Regions from separate parts of the Bradyrhizobium sp. Bra78 genome, predicted to be linked through region 1. Evidence: predicted binding sites of a transcription regulator. Region 1 holds the regulator's gene; each other region holds the start of a gene.

The links. Region 1 encodes LexA, which represses DNA repair genes until DNA is damaged. Its sites were predicted from a motif close to TGTTCNNNNTGTGTTCNG; they were not measured.
Region 2: recA (recombinase RecA) is a predicted target of LexA. The motif match lies at 2,144-2,161, and genes of this name have one in related genera.
Region 3: OC450_RS27205 (helicase-related protein) is a predicted target of LexA. The motif match lies at 4,093-4,110, and genes of this name have one in related genera.

Annotation. Positions count from the first base shown of each region.
Region 1 covers NZ_JALJRE010000010.1:247,847-253,534, reverse strand. Annotated here, with positions in the region: gene OC450_RS22965 (alpha-hydroxy acid oxidase) at 1-222, shown strand, start outside; gene OC450_RS22960 (HAD-IA family hydrolase) at 231-863, shown strand; gene OC450_RS22955 (hypothetical protein) at 996-1,202, shown strand; gene glp (gephyrin-like molybdotransferase Glp) at 1,428-2,639, shown strand; gene lexA (transcriptional repressor LexA) at 2,816-3,517, shown strand; gene OC450_RS22940 (hypothetical protein) at 4,102-4,539, shown strand; gene OC450_RS22935 (GAF domain-containing protein) at 4,766-5,688, shown strand, end outside.
Region 2 covers NZ_JALJRE010000012.1:166,268-171,955, reverse strand. Annotated here, with positions in the region: gene OC450_RS25505 (transposase) at 1-313, opposite strand, end outside; tRNA gene OC450_RS25500 (tRNA-OTHER) at 473-544, opposite strand; gene OC450_RS25495 (winged helix-turn-helix domain-containing protein) at 963-1,487, shown strand; gene recA (recombinase RecA) at 2,255-3,343, shown strand; gene OC450_RS25485 (hypothetical protein) at 3,470-3,820, shown strand; gene gcvP (aminomethyl-transferring glycine dehydrogenase) at 3,919-5,688, opposite strand, start outside.
Region 3 covers NZ_JALJRE010000014.1:44,309-49,996, forward strand. Annotated here, with positions in the region: gene fdxA (ferredoxin FdxA) at 1-9, opposite strand, end outside; gene OC450_RS27200 (RNA-binding S4 domain-containing protein) at 142-411, opposite strand; gene OC450_RS27205 (helicase-related protein) at 433-3,831, opposite strand; gene OC450_RS27210 (DUF3108 domain-containing protein) at 4,443-5,306, opposite strand.

The sequences.
Region 1 (5,688 bases):
ATCGGCCGGCTGCAATGCTGGGCGCTGGCGGCGGCCGGCGAAGCCGGCGTGGCGCGGATGCTGGAGTTGCTCGAGGACGAAGTGCTGCGCTGTCTCGGCCTGCTGGGTGCCACCTCGTTCGCCGGGGTCGACAAATCCTGCCTGCACCAGGCGGCCGCAACCAACGCGCCGAGCGTGTTCAGCGCGTTTCCGCTGTTCGATCACGAGCCATATCGATACTGAGTGAAAGGATGCAGGTGACACCGCTCTCTCCCGGCAGCGCGGATGCGCTTCTGTTCGATCTCGGCCGCGTGGTGCTCGATATCGATTTCTCCAGGGCGATCGCCTGCTGGGCGGGCCATGCCGGCTGCAAGCCCGACGCCATCGTCGCGCGCTATGTGCGGGATAGCGAAGCCTATCGGCTGCACGAGATGGGGAAGATCAGCGACGAGGATTATTTCGCCTCATTGCGCTCTTCGCTCGGGATCGGCATCTCGGATGCGCAGTTCCTGGAGGGCTGGAACGCGATCTTCGCCGGCGAGATGCCCGACATCGCCGAGCTGCTGCCGCGGGCGGCGAAGCGGATGCCGCTCTACGCCTTCTCCAACACCAACCGTCCCCATGTGGACTATTTCTCGAAGGAATATGCCGACGTGCTAGGCCATTTCCACGAGCTGTATTTGTCGTCCAGCATCGGTCTGCGCAAACCGGATGCCGAGGCCTTCGACCACGTCGTCTCCGCGATCGGCGTACCCGCCGGGCGCATCGTGTTCTTTGATGACCTCGCCGAGAATGTCGAGGGGGCGCGAGCCCGCGGCTTGACGGCGGTCCATGTGACCTCCCCCCGCGACGTTGGAAATGCCCTCACGGCGCTGGGAATCTGACCGTTTCGGGACCTATTTCGCCTAACGGCGAGGAACCAAAAGACTTTGTGCATTTTTGTACAGAGTTCCGGGAACGAATGCCCGTCTCGGGACTCATTAGTCCGTTGGGAATTCTACATCGGATTGATCGACGTGTTGGGCAAAACCTACCTCACGAAGCAGGCCTCCCTGCTGATGAAATTCGCCAGAACCACCTCGGATTCTGACCTCTCCGCAAAATTGATCAGCAAGGCCGCCGACCTGAAATCTCAGGCCGATCCGCTGCCCGACAAGGATCAAGGTCCAAAAGCTCCCGACGTCACACTGGACGGCAGTCCGGATGGACAGGCGAGGAGCTGACCGATGCTGGCCGTGGCGCTCGCCATGATCGTCCTTGCCATGGCCACGCTTCTGCCGATCTGTCTCGTTCTCGGGACCATGCCGCGACGGGCCTGATCTCGCCCTCAAGTGCAGTGTGAGCAGCGAGCTGAGTTACGCCCGCTCAGCTGTTTTGCCTCTGCGCCCGCGCTCGGCTAGAAGACTGGCGGAACATTCGCCCGAACGCGCCGAGCAGGAGTTTTCGCCGTGGCCCTGATGCCGGTTTCTGACGCGCTTGCCGCGGTGCTGGCGGGTGCGGATCCGCTGCCGGAGGAGACGGTTTCCCTCGACAACGCCTACCATCGCGTGCTCACGCGCGACGTCGTCGCGCGGCGCACGCAGCCGCCGCAGGCAATGTCGGCGATGGACGGATACGCGGTGCGCGCGGCCGATGCCGCAACGATCGGTTCGACCCTCGCCGTGATCGGCGAGGTCGCCGCGGGCCGGCCGTTCGCAGGATCGGTCGGCGCCGGCGAGGCCGTGCGGATCTTCACCGGCGGCGTCGTTCCCGATGGCGCGGATGCCGTGGTGATCCAGGAGGACACCGTCGCTGACGGCAAGCGCATCACGATCAAGGAAGCCGCGATCTCCGGCCGGCACATCCGCCCCGCGGGCGTCGATTTCCGCGAGGGCGACGTGCTCCTGCGCAAGGGCAGCCAGCTCACCGAGCGCGACCTCGCGCTCGCCGCCGGGATGAATCACCCCCACCTCGCCGTCAGCCGCCGTCCGAAGATCGCAATCCTCGCCACCGGCGACGAGCTGGTGATGCCGGGCACCACGCCCGGTCACGGCCAGATCGTCTATTCCAACGGCTATGCCCTGCATGCGCTGGCTCGCAGCGAGGGGGCCGAAACCGTCGACCTCGGTATTGCCGCCGACGCGCTGGAGGCCACCACCGCCGGCATCCGCCGCGCGCGCGCGAGCGGCGCAGACGTCCTCATCACTACCGGCGGCGCATCGGTCGGCGACCACGATCTGGTCCAGCAGGCGCTGAGGGACGAAGCCGTCGCGATGGCCTTCTGGAAGATCGCGATGCGGCCAGGCAAGCCGATGATGCATGGACGGCTCGGCGCGATGGCTGTGATCGGCCTGCCCGGCAATCCCGTGTCGTCCTATGTGTGCGCCTTCCTGTTCATGGTGCCGCTGATTCGCGCGTTGTCGGGCCGGGCCGCAATTCATCATCACCGCGAGCGCGCCGTGCTCGGCCGCGACGTCGGCGCCAACGACCAGCGCGAGGACTATCTGCGCGCACGTCTGGAGCAGCGCGACGACGGCACGCTCGTCGCCCTTCCCGTCAGCCATCAAGATTCTTCGTTGCTTGCGAATCTCGCTGCGGCACAGGCACTTCTCGTGCGCGCACCGTTCGCGCCGAAAGCCGAGACGGGCTCGCCTTGCGAAGTGTTGCGGCTCCCCGTCTGAGCGTCCCGCCAATGCGCGTTCCGCGAACTTTGCTCTGTTCACGGTAAATTAAGCAGTTGCGGAACATGTATCGAACATATAGTGTCCGTTCATGATTTGTTTCGAGCATGTCGCGGCATATTGCTGAATTCAGCGTCTCGGAATCGAACGACATCAACCGGGGGACTTAGGTCGAGATGTTAACGCGCAAACAATACGAGCTTCTGCGGTTCATCAGTGAACGTCTGAAGGAAAGCGGCGTGCCGCCTTCTTTCGACGAGATGAAGGATGCGCTCGACTTGCGCTCGAAGTCGGGCATCCACCGCCTGATCACGGCGCTCGAGGAGCGCGGGTTCATCCGTCGCCTCCCCAACCGCGCCCGCGCGATCGAAGTCATCAAGCTGCCCGAGCTCCAGGCGGCCGCCGGCAGCCGCCGCGGCTTCACGCCGAGCGTCATCGAGGGCAACCTCGGCAAGGTCCGCGCGAGCTCAAGCCTGTCTGCCGACGAGGGCGAACGCCCCGTTGCCGTGCCGGTAATGGGCCGCATCGCGGCCGGCACGCCGATCGAGGCGTTGCAAACCCGCAGCCATACCATCAGCGTACCGCCTGACATGCTCGGCTCGGGCGAGCATTACGCGCTCGAAGTGCGCGGCGATTCCATGGTCGAGGCCGGCATCCTCGACGGCGACATGGCGCTGATCCAGCGCAACGAGAGTGCCGATACCGGCGACATCGTGGTGGCGCTGATCGACGACGAGGAAGCGACGCTCAAGCGCTTCCGCCGTCGCGGCGCCTCGATCGCGCTCGAGCCCGCCAACGCGGCCTATGAGGTGCGCATCCTGCCGCCCAACAGGGTGAAGATTCAGGGCAAGCTGATCGGCCTGTACCGGAAATACTGATACCGGAAAGTATCCGGCGCATCCGCGCTCGCATGAGCAACGATCGCCATCGACGATTGGAGCGGACGATTGTCCGCTCCCGCTGGGTAGTCTTTCTGGTTTCGCGCAGATTATCCGGCCCCTCCTCCGGCGCTTCATCCTCGGCACGCCGCATGAAGCAGCACCGCTTCGCGGCCTCAGCAGCTCGAGGAAACAGCCATGCGCCAGATCGTCTTGAGCACAGTCGCGGCGGCGCTGATCGCAGTATCAGCGTCGCAAGCCGCCGCACAACCGCCTCGCCCTGTCTGCAAAGGTGGCGGTTAGCGAACGAGCCCGCGCCGGCCGCAATGCAATCGCCTGCCGTCGCAACCGAGCTGGCATTATTCGGGATGGTCGGCCCCCTCAGGGCGCTGACACGCGCCTGCAGAATGCACGGGAAGAGGCTTTGTTCCTATTGGATTCGGGAAAGTTAATGTGATCGTGGCCTGCGGATCCCAGCCGCAGATTTGCCTACAACCAAGCAGACCGTTGCGTGCTTGAACTCTGATAGAGGCCTGCGCCTCGATAAGAGACGCGGGTCGCTGTCTTCGCAAGAGGAGCACCCGATGTGTGACTACAGCCTGCATGCCGTCGCGTCGCGCCCCGCCGAAGTCGGCGAGACGATCGTCACGACAACCTTCCGCGGCACCTCCACGCGCGGCTTTGCGTCCGCAGCCGATCCGACAGTTGCCGTCTGCCTGCTGCCGGGAACGGAGCTCGCCTTTGCCGACAACGTCCGCTACGACAATCGCTGGATCTGGACGCGCACCATCAATTCCCGCGTCGGGAAGTTCGGCAAGATCGATCCGCACATTCCCGATCGCCATCATGACGCGATCGAATTCCCCGACGGTAAATACGTGCTGGTAACGCAGCTCGTTGAAGGCCAGCACGCAACCGTGCTGCAACTGCCGGTGACGCAGCAGCCGGCCGGCGAACGCGAGCACAAGCCGCAGATCACTGCCGACAGACAGCCGACGATTACCCGGCTGCCGATCGGCTGAACACAGCCGCTTCCGGCCGCAAGGTCGGAGGCCAGGATCGAATTGCCATCGCCGGCCGTGGCCGGCGAGACGGTATGGCTTGCGCCCCGCGAAATCCGATCGGATCGACCAAGCCGTTGCGCTTTTCCCGCCGCACGAAGTTTGAGCCGCCCTGCCTGAATTTTGAACGTCCGCCACACAGCCAAATGACCGATGCTGTCAAGGCTTGAGACGGCGGACATGCTCGATGAAAACCTTCATTCGCGTCGTTGAACTCTGGGTGCCGGACCGGACGCGCATGCGGCTGGAGTTCGGTGGCGGCCTCTACGGCGAAGGGCTGTCCGCGTTCAAGGCCGTCAGCGAAGGCTTGCATTTCGGATATGACGAGGGCCTTCCCGGCAAGGCTTGGGCCTCCGGCCACCCCGTGATCCTCACCAAATTCGCCAACTCCTATTTCAAGCGTACCGATCAGGCCCTCGCAGCCGGCCTCACCTGTGGGGTGGCGGTGCCCGTGTTCGCCGGCGAATTCCTCCAGGCCGTCATGGTGCTGTTCTGCGGTGAGGAAGAGGCCCATGTCGGCGCGATCGAGCTCTGGCACAACGACCCTGACGTCTCCCACGAGATGGGGCTCGTCGACGGCTACTACGGCACCGCCGACATGTTCGAATTCAACTCCCGCCACACCAAATTTCCGCGCGGTTTCGGCCTGCCCGGGCGGACCTGGAAGGCGGGGCTGCCGCTGATCATCAAGGACCTGCACGATGCGAAGAGCTTCCTGCGCTGGGAGGACGCGGCCAAGGTCGGGATCAATCTGGGCGTCGGCGTTCCCTATCGGACCGGCGTAGACCATACCTGGGTACTGACATTCCTCTCCGCGCAAGCCACGCCGATCGCGCGACGCTTCGAGATATGGGTTCCGAACGAGACCCGCTCGGCGCTGTTCTTTCGCGCCGGCGATTGCAGTGCGCAGACCGACCTCGCCGCGCTCTATGCAGGAAAATCCATCGCCAGGGGCGAAGGCAGCATCGGTGGCGCCTGGGCCACCGGCATGCCCGCGCTCAACGACGAGCTCGCGCATGACGGCTCGGCCGCCGGCTCTGAGGCCTGCGCATCCGGACTGAGCCGGATGGTGGCCTTGCCGGTCATCGGCAACAGCACGCTCGAAGCCGT
Region 2 (5,688 bases), on a different contig from region 1:
TAATGATTGCCTTCTGCGTCCCGGCCATGCCGATGAAAACGTACTGATCGCCCTTGGCGTTGATCTCGTGACGCTTGACGTTCTTTTGCTTCTTGCCGACGAAGCTCCACAGTTCGTCCAGCTCAAGGCGCTCGGTACGCACGCCGACCATGATGCGGTCGTGCAATTCCATGCAGCCAATTCCGACACGCAGGGCCAGGTTGGCGACGGTGCCACGGTTGACGCCGGTAAGGCGGGAAGCCGTGCGGATGCCGACGCCTTCGCAAAGGGCGGCAATGACTTCAATCTGCTTGTCGCGGGCTAGGACGTTCATGAGGGCGCAATCCTCGTTTTGGATTGCCCCGGCGGACACTAGAAAATACGCCTTCCAGAGCGTATATCCTGATTTGGTCGTCCGGCCCGGGGCGCAATCTCGGGTTTGATGGCTAGGGATCGGCAGCGTTCCAGCGCCGTCGGTCCCGCTAATTCTCGGCTGCCCTGCCGGGATTAGAACCCGGACCTCTCCGCGTGTAACAGCGAGCGTCCTACGTTAGACTACAGGGCACCTAATCAGAGGCCGCACCGCGCGAACGGTGCGGCCTCTTTTTGTTTGTAGGTGCAGAATCCAAACAAGTCAATCAATGTTTGGATTTCTGAGTGGTTTTTCTATTTGTGTGATTCACACAGGGGCGTCGCATAGGGGCGGTGCACCGGGCCCAAGCGTGGCGTGTGGGTATCCAAACTTTTCTGCTTGATTGTGAATCTGGAAAATGCAATAAAAAGGGCGCGCAGGATTCACGGTCCTAGCGCGCCCTATGTCCTCACCCGGTCAAGAGCAGAGGAGGTTGCGAAGAAGATGACGGTCCAACAAGCGAGTGGGGGTCGTGACCCCTTATGACCCGCCCACAAGGGCGTCTTTGCTTCGTGCCGCTTCGCAACGGCACTTTTAGCCCTATAGCACACAGGTGCGTTGGGAGCAACAAATGACTGACGAATCAAAGGGTATCGACCCTTACGAGACGGTCTTGGCTGATCTGTACGCGAAGCGCGATCAGATCGCGCAAGCCATTGCTGCCATTGAAGCCTTCCGTGGCGGTGGGCTAGGAGGCGGGCCGAGCGGCGGTGCCAGTGCGGCAGCTAGCGGGCCCTCTAAACCCGGGAATGGCTCTCTGGACCACGCGGGGGCGCTTCTCGGCATGTCCATCGTGGAAGCAACTAAGGCTTTGCTTGCAGCCAAGCGAACCCCACTAAAAAATCCCGACTTGGCGGCCTTGTTTAAGGCTGGCGGCCTTCACATGAACTCGAAAGAGCCAGCTAATACGATCGGCTCTGTCCTCACTCGGCGTATGGCTGAAGTCGGCGACGTGGTGCGAGTTGGGCGCGGAACTTGGGGCCTTAAAGAATGGTACCCCGGCCGAAGCTTCAAGGTGAAAGACGACGAGAAGAAGGACGATAAGAAGCCCCAACAAGAGCCCGGGAAAGCCGGGCTTGATGCCGCGCTGGAATAAGAAAGAGGCCGCCCACTGAGGCGGCCTTACTTCTTACCGTTCATACGATCTAACAACGCACGCAGGCGGGCGATAAACGTCTCTACCCAGTCGTCACCCTTTGGCTGGGGGTTGGACCGATTAAATTGGTCCCGGCACGAGGGGCGATCTTTCTCGGAATCCATACATTGATCCTCCGGCAAGGTGTGTTGCCTGAGTAACTACAACTTTTGGGTGTAGGTATTGTTCCGACGATTTCGTTTCAGACTGGCCGTATCAGCGATGAAATGAAAGAGGCGGCCCTATTCTTGCGCTGGCTTGGCAGGCGTTTTTGTTTCGATTCGACTGCCGCAGTTCTGGCATGTGAATCTATTCGCGATAATCCGTTCTGCCGGTTCCAGCACCGAGATGATCCACGCCATCTCCTTGCCGCACTCCCCGCAAATCGGAGCGCTCAGGTCTTCCGGCTTCTGTTTGAGTATACCCATGAGGACGCCCACAAATCCTCTGAGGCAATTATAGGTCTAACAGTACAGGCGTTCAACGGCATGCGCCTTTTGTTCTATGGGACCAAATTCCTTGACCTAGCTCAATGGTCTGCCGAACTCAAAACAGGCCACTGCGAAAATCAACCTAGGCCACTAGGGGTTAAAACAGGCCAGCGCCCAGATTCACAAAAGAACATATTGCGAACTTAGAACAAATGGGGTACATTGCCTTTATCGACGAGCCGCCGCGCCAATTGTTTTGTCCCTCACGCGAATCCTCGCCATAAGGAGCACGACCCAATGTCCACCACTGCCCTGCGTATCGTCGAAGGATCCTCCATGGACAAGAGTAAAGCTCTGGCCGCCGCGCTCTCCCAGATCGAGCGGCAGTTCGGCAAGGGCTCGGTGATGAAGCTCGGCAAGAACGACCGCTCGATGGACGTCGAGGCGGTCTCCTCGGGCTCGCTCGGACTTGATATCGCGCTCGGGATCGGCGGCCTGCCGAAGGGGCGCGTCGTGGAAATCTACGGGCCGGAATCCTCGGGCAAGACCACGCTGGCGCTGCACACGGTGGCGGAAGCGCAGAAGAAGGGCGGCATCTGCGCCTTCATCGACGCCGAGCACGCGCTCGACCCGGTCTATGCCCGCAAGCTCGGGGTCAACATCGACGAGCTTCTGATCTCGCAGCCCGACACGGGCGAACAGGCGCTGGAAATCTGCGACACGCTGGTGCGCTCGGGTGCGGTGGACGTTCTGGTGGTCGATTCGGTCGCGGCGCTGGTGCCGAAGGCCGAGCTCGAGGGCGAGATGGGCGATGCGCTGCCGGGTCTTCAAGCGCGGTTGATGAGCCAGGCGCTGCGCAAGCTGACGGCCTCGATCAACAAGTCCAACACCATGGTGATCTTCATCAACCAGATCCGCATGAAGATCGGTGTGATGTACGGCTCGCCCGAGACCACGACCGGCGGCAACGCGCTGAAGTTCTATGCCTCCGTCCGCCTCGACATCCGCCGCATCGGCGCGATCAAGGAGCGCGACGAGGTGGTCGGCAACACCACGCGCGTCAAGGTGGTGAAGAACAAGCTGGCGCCGCCGTTCAAGCAGGTCGAATTCGACATCATGTACGGCGAGGGCGTCTCCAAGATGGGCGAGATCCTCGATCTCGGCGTCAAGGCCGGCATCGTCGAGAAATCCGGCGCCTGGTTCTCCTATGACAGCCAGCGTCTCGGCCAGGGCCGCGAGAACTCCAAGGCGTTCCTGAAGGCCAACCCCGACATCACCGCCAAGATCGAGACCTCGATCCGCCAGAACTCCGGCCTGATCGCCGAGCAGATTCTGGCCGGCACCCCCGAGCGTGACGCCGACGGCGACGAGCCGGCGGACGAGTAAGCTTTAACGCGAAGAGTTTTTCGCGAGGAGCGGGCGCTGAGGACGTTGAGTTGCCGACGTCTTCGGGGCCCGTTTCGTTTTATGATACAAGAGATACCCGGATCAGTTAGTGAGCCCTGGATCGCCGTGAGTTGGAATCAATCCGAGGTCATTGCTGCTCGCCAGATCATTATTGAGATGGCGAAAGGCATACTTTCCGGAAGCGTGTCCCCGGTGGAAGGTGCCAGGGCAATTGCAAGGCACAGCTTCAAGGCTCGCCTCGAAGATGATCCCGATATCTTGCCCTTTGTGGGAATTGTTTCGGAGACTGAAGCCTTGCCGCTCGGACGCGAAAGGGCACACTGGCAGGCGCGCGCGCTCGCTGATCTGCAGGGCAACATCGATAAATCCCAAGCCTGGGCGCTCACCGTCGCGAGCACCCATTGCCAGAGCCTTGCGGCACGATCGGGAAGTCTGATGCGTTGGCCGGACGGCTAGATTGTAGGGTGGATTAGCCGAAGGCGTAATCCACCACTGTTCGTCTCCGTTGAAGCTGAAGTGGTGGGTTACGCTGCGCTAACCCACCCTACGATCCCTTACTCCGCAGCTTCCGCGTAATCGCTCACCGGCGGGCACGAACACACCAGGTTGCGGTCGCCATAGACGTTGTCGACGCGGCCGACCGGCGACCAATATTTGTCGGTGCGCGAGCTGCCCGCGGGGAAGCAGCCCTCGGCGCGGGTGTAGGCGCGATTCCACGCATCGTCGGCGATGTCGTGCACGGTGTGCGGCGCGTGGCGCAGCGGCGAGGCCTCGATCTTGAAGCGGCCCGCCTCGACCTCGGCGATCTCCTTCCGGATCGCGATCATCGCGTCGCAGAAGCGATCCAGCTCCGCCTTCGATTCCGATTCGGTCGGCTCGATCATCAGCGTGCCCGGCACCGGAAAGCTCATGGTGGGCGCGTGGAAGCCGTAGTCGATCAGGCGTTTTGCGATGTCGTCCACGGTGACGCCACTCGTGTTCTTCAGCGCGCGCGGGTCGACGATGCACTCATGTGCGACGCGGCCCTTGGCGTTCTTGTAGAGCACCGGGAAGTGCGCATCGAGGCGCGCCGCGATGTAGTTGGCGTTGAGGATCGCGATCTCGGTGGCGCGCTTCAAGCCGTCGCCGCCCATCATCAGAATGTAGATGTAGGAGATGGTCAGGATCGAAGCCGAGCCGAACGGTGCAGCCGAGACCGGACCGACCGGAGCGTCCGCTTGCGTCGCCGGATGGCCGGGCAGGAAAGGCGCGAGGTGTGCCTTGACGCCGATCGGGCCCATGCCGGGGCCGCCGCCGCCATGCGGGATGCAGAACGTCTTGTGCAGGTTGAGGTGGCTGACGTCGGCGCCGTAATCGCCGGGCCTGCTCAGGCCGACCTGCGCGTTGAGATTGGCGCCGTCCAGATACACCTGGCCGCCGTGGCCATGCACGATCTCGCAGATCTCGCTTATGTGCTCCTCGAACACGCCATGGGTCGAGGGATAGGTGATCATCACAGCGGCGAGGTCGTTCGAATGCTTCTCCGCCTTGGCGCGGAGATCATTGACGTCGACGTCGCCGTTCTTCTCGCAGGCGACCACCACCACGTCCATGCCGACCATCGCGGCCGAGGCCGGGTTGGTGCCGTGGGCGGAGGAGGGGATCAGGCAGATCTTGCGATGGCTCTGCCCACGCGCCGCGTGATAGCCGCGGATGGCAAGCAGGCCGGCATACTCGCCCTGCGCGCCCGAATTCGGCTGCAGCGAGATCGCGTCATAGCCGGTGATGTCGCACAGCCATTTTTCCAGCCGCGCGAACAGCGCGTGGTAGCCGCGTGCCTGCTCGCGCGGGGCGAACGGGTGCAGGCTGGAAAATTCCGGCCAGGTCAGCGGCATCATCTCGGTGGTCGCGTTCAGCTTCATCGTGCAGGAGCCGAGCGGGATCATCGCGCGGTCGAGTGCGAGGTCACGGTCGCTGAGCTTGCGCATGTAGCGCAGCATCTCGGTCTCCGAGCGATGCGCGTGGAACACCGGATGGGTGAGGAAGGAGGTCGTGCGCTTCAGCGCCTCCGGCAGCGCCTCGCGCGTGGTCGCATCTAACTCGGCGTAAGCAAGCGTGCCGCCGAACGCGCGCCAGACCGCTTCCACCGTCGCAGGCGTGGTGGTCTCGTCGAGCGCGATCCGCAATGCGGTTTCGCCGACGCCGAGATTGACCTTCTCTGAGGCAGCGCGCGCGACGATCTCGGCACGCCTCGTGCCGGCATCCACGCTGAGCGTGTCGAAGAAGCTGTCGCAACTCGGCGCGAAGCCGAGCTTGCGCAGGCCGGCAGCGAGCACGGCGGCGCG
Region 3 (5,688 bases), on a different contig from region 1:
GTAAGTCATCCAACGCTCCGAAAAGCTCTTTCAAAAGTCGCGGCTTGCGTAGCGCGGATGGCCCGGCGCTGCAAGGTCGGGAACGGTCGATCATGACGGCTTTATGTGCTCGATCGACCAAGAAATGAACTCAAAGCGCAATTAATTGCGCCGAGAGTTTGGATCACCGTCGCCGACCTCTTCGTAGAGCACGCGCGCCGAGGCTGCATCGCCGCGGCGCTCGTTGAAGGCGGTGACTTTCAGGACCCGCACGGTGCGATCGAGCGCGATGGTGAGGACGTCACCGATCTTGATCGCATGTCCCGGCGATCTCTCGCGCGCGCCGTTGACGCGGACGTGGCCGGATTCGACGAGTTCAGCGGCGGAGGTGCGCGCCTTCACCACCCGCGCGTGCCACAGCCATTTGTCGATGCGCTGCCGCTCGGTCGTGGGTCACTCCTTACGACCGGACAGCTGCTCTTTCAGCGCAGCGAGTTTTGCGAAGGGCGAGTTCGGATCGACCGGACGATCGCGCTCGCGCGGGGTCGCGCTCGAGGCGTAGGGCCGCAGCGATGGACCGCCCTGGCGGTCACGGCCCTTGTCGCGGTCGCGGCCACGGTTGTCGCGGCCCTTGTCGCGATCGCCGCCGAACTTGCCCTTGTTGCGATCGCGATCCTTGTTGTCGCGGTCCTTGCCCTCGAAGCGGCGGTTCTTGTCGTCACGTCCCTCGGGACGCGGCGCAGCTTCGCCACCACCTTCGCGCGGCTTGCGGAAATCCCTGCCGCCATCTCTGCGATGACCACCATGACGATGGCGCTCGCCCGGCTTCGCGCCTTCGGCAGCTTCGCCGGGCGCAGCCTCGGCGGGCGCGGCGCCGGCTTCGGCACCGGCCTGCGGACGCTGGTGATGACGCTGGTGGCGATGGCGCTCGTGGCGCGGCTTGCGGTCCTCGTGACGGCCGCCGGGACGCCAGACCTCGACGAGCTCGGGCTCGGCGGGCGCAGCTGCAGCCTCCGCAGGCGCAGCAGCATCGGCGGATGCGGCAGCTTCCGTAGCAGCGGTCTCCGCGGGAGCGGTTTCGGCAGCTTCAACGGGTGCAGCAACTTCTTCTGCCGGCGGTGCGATGCCGGGAGCATCTTCCGGCGTGACGGGAGCTTCGGGCGACGCTTCCAGGGCCGGCTCTTCATGCGCGGGCTCGTCGTGCAGCTCCATGCCGGGCGCGTCCTCGACGGTGACCGGCTCTGCTGATACAGCTTCGATCGATGCGGCTGCCTCTTCAGGCAGGCCGGCAACGGCCTCGGCCGCGGTCTCGCTCGATGTGTCGGCGCTGCCCTCCGCAGGCGATGTCTCTGCGGCGACCGTCTCGGCCACGACCGGCTTCTGCGGCAGCGGCGGACGCTTCTCCATGCGGTAGCCGAGTGCGCGCAGCACGGAGGCGAAATCCTCGCCGGCCGAGCCCGTGAGCGAGGTCATCGCCTGCGTCACGACAAAGCAGCGGCCGTCGAACGCGCCGGCGGGCTTTTCGCCGGGCGAATTGTCGCGCCAGGCCAGCGCGGGGCGGATCAGATCGGCCAGGCGCTCCAGGATGTCGACGCGCACGGCACGCTCGCCGGCCTGCTTGTAGCCGAGCACGCGATAGGCATCGCGCGGCAGCTGCTTGTCGACCGGGAACGAGGTGCGGCCGGAAGATGCCAGATGCTGCGCGCCCGACAGCGACGACAGATCGACATTGTCCTGCTTCAGCGCCCAGAGCAGCGCGGCCAGCGCACGCGCGGCGGGCTTCAAGAGGCCGGGGAAATAGAGGTGATAGGCGCCGAAGCGGACGCCGTATTTGCGCAAGGTCGCGCGCGAGGGCTGGTCGAGATCCTTCAGCTCGTTGGCGATCTTGGGCCGTTCGAGCACGCCGAGCGCCTCGACGAGCTGATAGGCGATGCCGCGGGCGATGCCGGTGACGTCCTCGGCCTTGGACAGCTCGAACATCGGACCGAGCAGCTTTTCGATATGCGTCTTGAGCCAGAGCTCGAGCCGGGCCTGCACCTTGTCGCGTGGGCCGCCCGTGAGACGCTCGTCCGAGATGATGCGGATACGCGGATGCAGCGCATCCTCTGCGGCGGACAGCCGCGCCACGGCATCGCCGGTCCAGCGGATGGTGCCTTCTGAGGTCAGCACGAACTGATCGTCCGGCGCGTTGCCCAGTTTTTCGGCGCGCGCGTTGATTTCGCCGGCGAGCACCGCTTGCGCGGCAGCCTGCAAGGCTTTCGCATCGGAGCCGGCTTCCGCCGCATCCGGTGCAAAGGTGAAGCCATCGAGACGGCCGATGACATGGCCTTCGACGATGACTTCGCCGGTCTTGCCGATTTCCGTATTCAAGCTCGTGTTCTCCCGCAGGCGGCGCATCAATACACTGGTCCGGCGATCAACGAAACGCTCAGTCAAGCGTTCATGGAGCGCATCCGATAATTTATTTTCGACCTCCCGCGCGATCCCCTGCCAGCGTTCGGGGTCTTTCAGCCAGTCCGGGCGGTTAGCAACGAAGGTCCAGGTGCGAATCTGCGCGATCCGGGCCGACAGCGTGTCGATGTCGCCGTCGACGCGGTCGGCCTGGTCGATCTGGGCCGCGAACCAGGCATCGGGAATGCATCCCTTCTTCATCAGGAAGCCGTAGAGCGTCGTCACCAGCTCGGCATGGGCCGCCGGCGACAGTTTTCGGTAGTCGGGGACCTGGCAGGCCTCCCACAGCCGTTCCACCGCTTCCTTGCCATGTGCGGTATCGCGCACCTCGACGTCGCGGGCGGCGTGGTCGAGCACGCGCATGTCCTCGGCGATCGGCGCGCGCGTCAGCGCCTCGTGGCCGGGCGACTGGTTCAGCGAGACCTGGAGCGCGCCCAGCGAGGTGAAATCCAGCCTCGAATTGCGCCATTGCAGCATCTTCACGGGATCGAAGGTGTGGTTCTGCAGCGCGTTGACGAGCTCGGGCTCGAACGGCGCGCAGCGGCCGGTGGTGCCGAAGGTGCCGTTGCGGGTGGCGCGGCCGGCGCGGCCGGCGATCTGCGCGAATTCGGACGGCGTCAGCCGGCGGAACTGGTAGCCGTCGAACTTGCGGTCGGAGGCGAAGGCGACGTGGTCGACGTCGAGATTGAGGCCCATGCCGACGGCGTCGGTGGCGACGAGATAGTCGACCTCGCCGTTCTGGAACATCTCGACCTGCGCGTTGCGCGTGCGCGGCGAGAGCGAGCCCAGCACCACGGCGGCGCCGCCGTGCTGGCGGCGGATCAGTTCGGCGATGGCGTAGACCTCGTCGGCGGAGAACGCGACGATGGCGGTGCGGCGCGGCTGCCGCGTGATCTTGCGGTCGCCGGCGAATTCGAGCTGCGACAGCCGCGGCCGCGTGATCATGGACACGCCGGGCAGCAGCCGCTCGATGATCGGGCGCATCGTGGCAGCGCCCAGAAGCAGCGTCTCGTCGCGGCCGCGGCGGTTGAGGATGCGGTCGGTGAAGACGTGGCCGCGTTCGAGATCGGAGGCGATCTGGACCTCGTCGACGGCGAGGAACGAGACGTCGAGGTCGCGCGGCATCGCCTCGACGGTCGAGACCCAATAGCGCGGGCTCTTCGGCTTGATCTTCTCCTCGCCGGTCACAAGCGCGACGGCTTCGCTGCCGACCCGCGCGGCGATCTTGTTGTAGACCTCGCGCGCGAGCAGGCGCAGCGGCAGGCCGATCATGCCGGAGGGATGCGCGAGCATCCGCTCGATGGCGAGATGGGTCTTGCCGGTGTTGGTCGGGCCGAGCACCGCAGTGACGCCGGCGCCGGGGAGCCGCTCGGAAGCGAAGGGGGAGGAAGAAAAGGGCATCTGGGAGATTAGGTAATGGCGGATTGGGGCGAATGTCAGTGCCGTTGTGCCGACCCTCATCCTCGGGAGCGCGTCAGCGCGTCTCGAAGGATGAAGGCCCGGATGGTGCCATGGAGGGAGCCGGGCCCCTCGCCCTTCGAGACAGCCGCTTGTGCGGCCTCCTCGGGGTGAGGGGATCAAACCGCGGAGAGCGTGGCGCCGCTCCCCAAATCCCGCGCAACTGTCTCACTTTGCGACGCTTTTCCCTGTGTCCTTAAACTTCGGAACGACTCTAGAACGAATCGCGGCCGAATCGCTGACTCCGGCCAGAGTCCTGTTCCGTTCACTCAACATGTCGCGGGAGGCTTATTGGCTGTGCACTAGATGAAGTTTTGGGCTGCCGCACAAGCGACGTTTCGGTGGCGGATTCGTTAAAGCTGGGGACGGCGCGGAGTCGAATCAGAATCGGGGAGGAGTCAAATGGATTCCCGGCACCGGGCCCCTCCAAGACAAAACTGCGAAAACAACCCCATGCACAGTAGAAACGGGCCCGCGGCGGGGGACCGGGCGATCTGGCATAACGTATTGATGTTGCTATCTTTATTACCCTTCCCTGGTGGGGAGGGTCAAGGTCACTGCGTCTTGGCGACCCTGGGCGGCTGCGCCGAGGTGATGAAGCTGGTGGCTTCCAGCATGGCCGGGCCGAGCGGTGTCGGGACCTTCAGCCAGAACGGCACCAGGATGCGCGTACCCGCGATCGGCGCGAAGGCGACCTCGATGTTGCGCTGGGCGGCGAGGTATTTGATCACGGGGCGGTCGGGGATGTAGCCGGCGACGGGCACGAAATACATCGAGCAGACCACGACGGGGCCGCGATAGCCCTTCTCCGCCTTCACGGTCTCCATGCGCTTGAAATCGAGCTTCAGCTCGTAGCGCATGCGGCCGTCGAACACCGGCGCGGAATTGTGGCAGGCATCCGGCCCCACGGGATCGCCGGTGCCGGGCACGCGCAGCAGCGAGGCCGTCATCGGGTCCCAGACGCCGCGGCGATGCGCGTCGGTGACGAGGATGCGGTCGGGATCGACCGGCGGCTCCGGCTCGATGCCGAACTCCTTCACATTGCCCTTGTCGAGGGTGATGTGGATATTTTCCGTCTTCTTCGAGGTGGTGGTGGAGGCCTGGTAGCCGGTCGCGACCAGCGCGCCGTTGACGACGCGCCCCTGCGAGGCGCCGGTGCCGGACCCGCCCGCGAACGATTTCAAAAGCCCCGTGGTGCCGCCGCTGGCCGCGGCCGCGAACACGTCGTCCTGGATGTCGATGTTCCAGGCGCCCTTGCCGACGGGAATGCCCGCCAGCGTCGCCTCGTACTGCGCCTCGAGCTTGCCCTGCGCCGCCACGGGATCGGCCACCCACGCCAGCGCCAGCCCGCAAAGGGCGGCCGTGGCCAGCCGGCCGGCAGAGCGCGGACCGGCCGCGCGCGGCTCCGTTGAGCGCAGGCCGGGCGCAGGATGGGGCGTTGTGAGCACGAAACAATCCAATCGGGGCGCGAACGGTTGTTACTTAAGCCAAAAACCGCGGCACACAATGTGTCCGGGCATGTCAGGCGCGGAACTCCACCCGATATTTCGGGTGCGAATACGCCCTTTATGTGATGGTAAGGGGTTTTAAACATTGCCGTTTTGGTGATCGGCGGGCGCCGCGGCCACGAACACCTCTCCCGCTCTCGTCCGCCGAAGTTTCGGCGAAGGCGGACGCGGGAGAGGAGGCCCACCGCCGCCGGCTCGGGCCGCCAAAACCCGCCCCAAAACCTTGACGGCCCGCCCCTTCCCCCCTATACGTCCGCCGCTCCCTGCAAGGACGAAAGAATTAGCCCCCGTG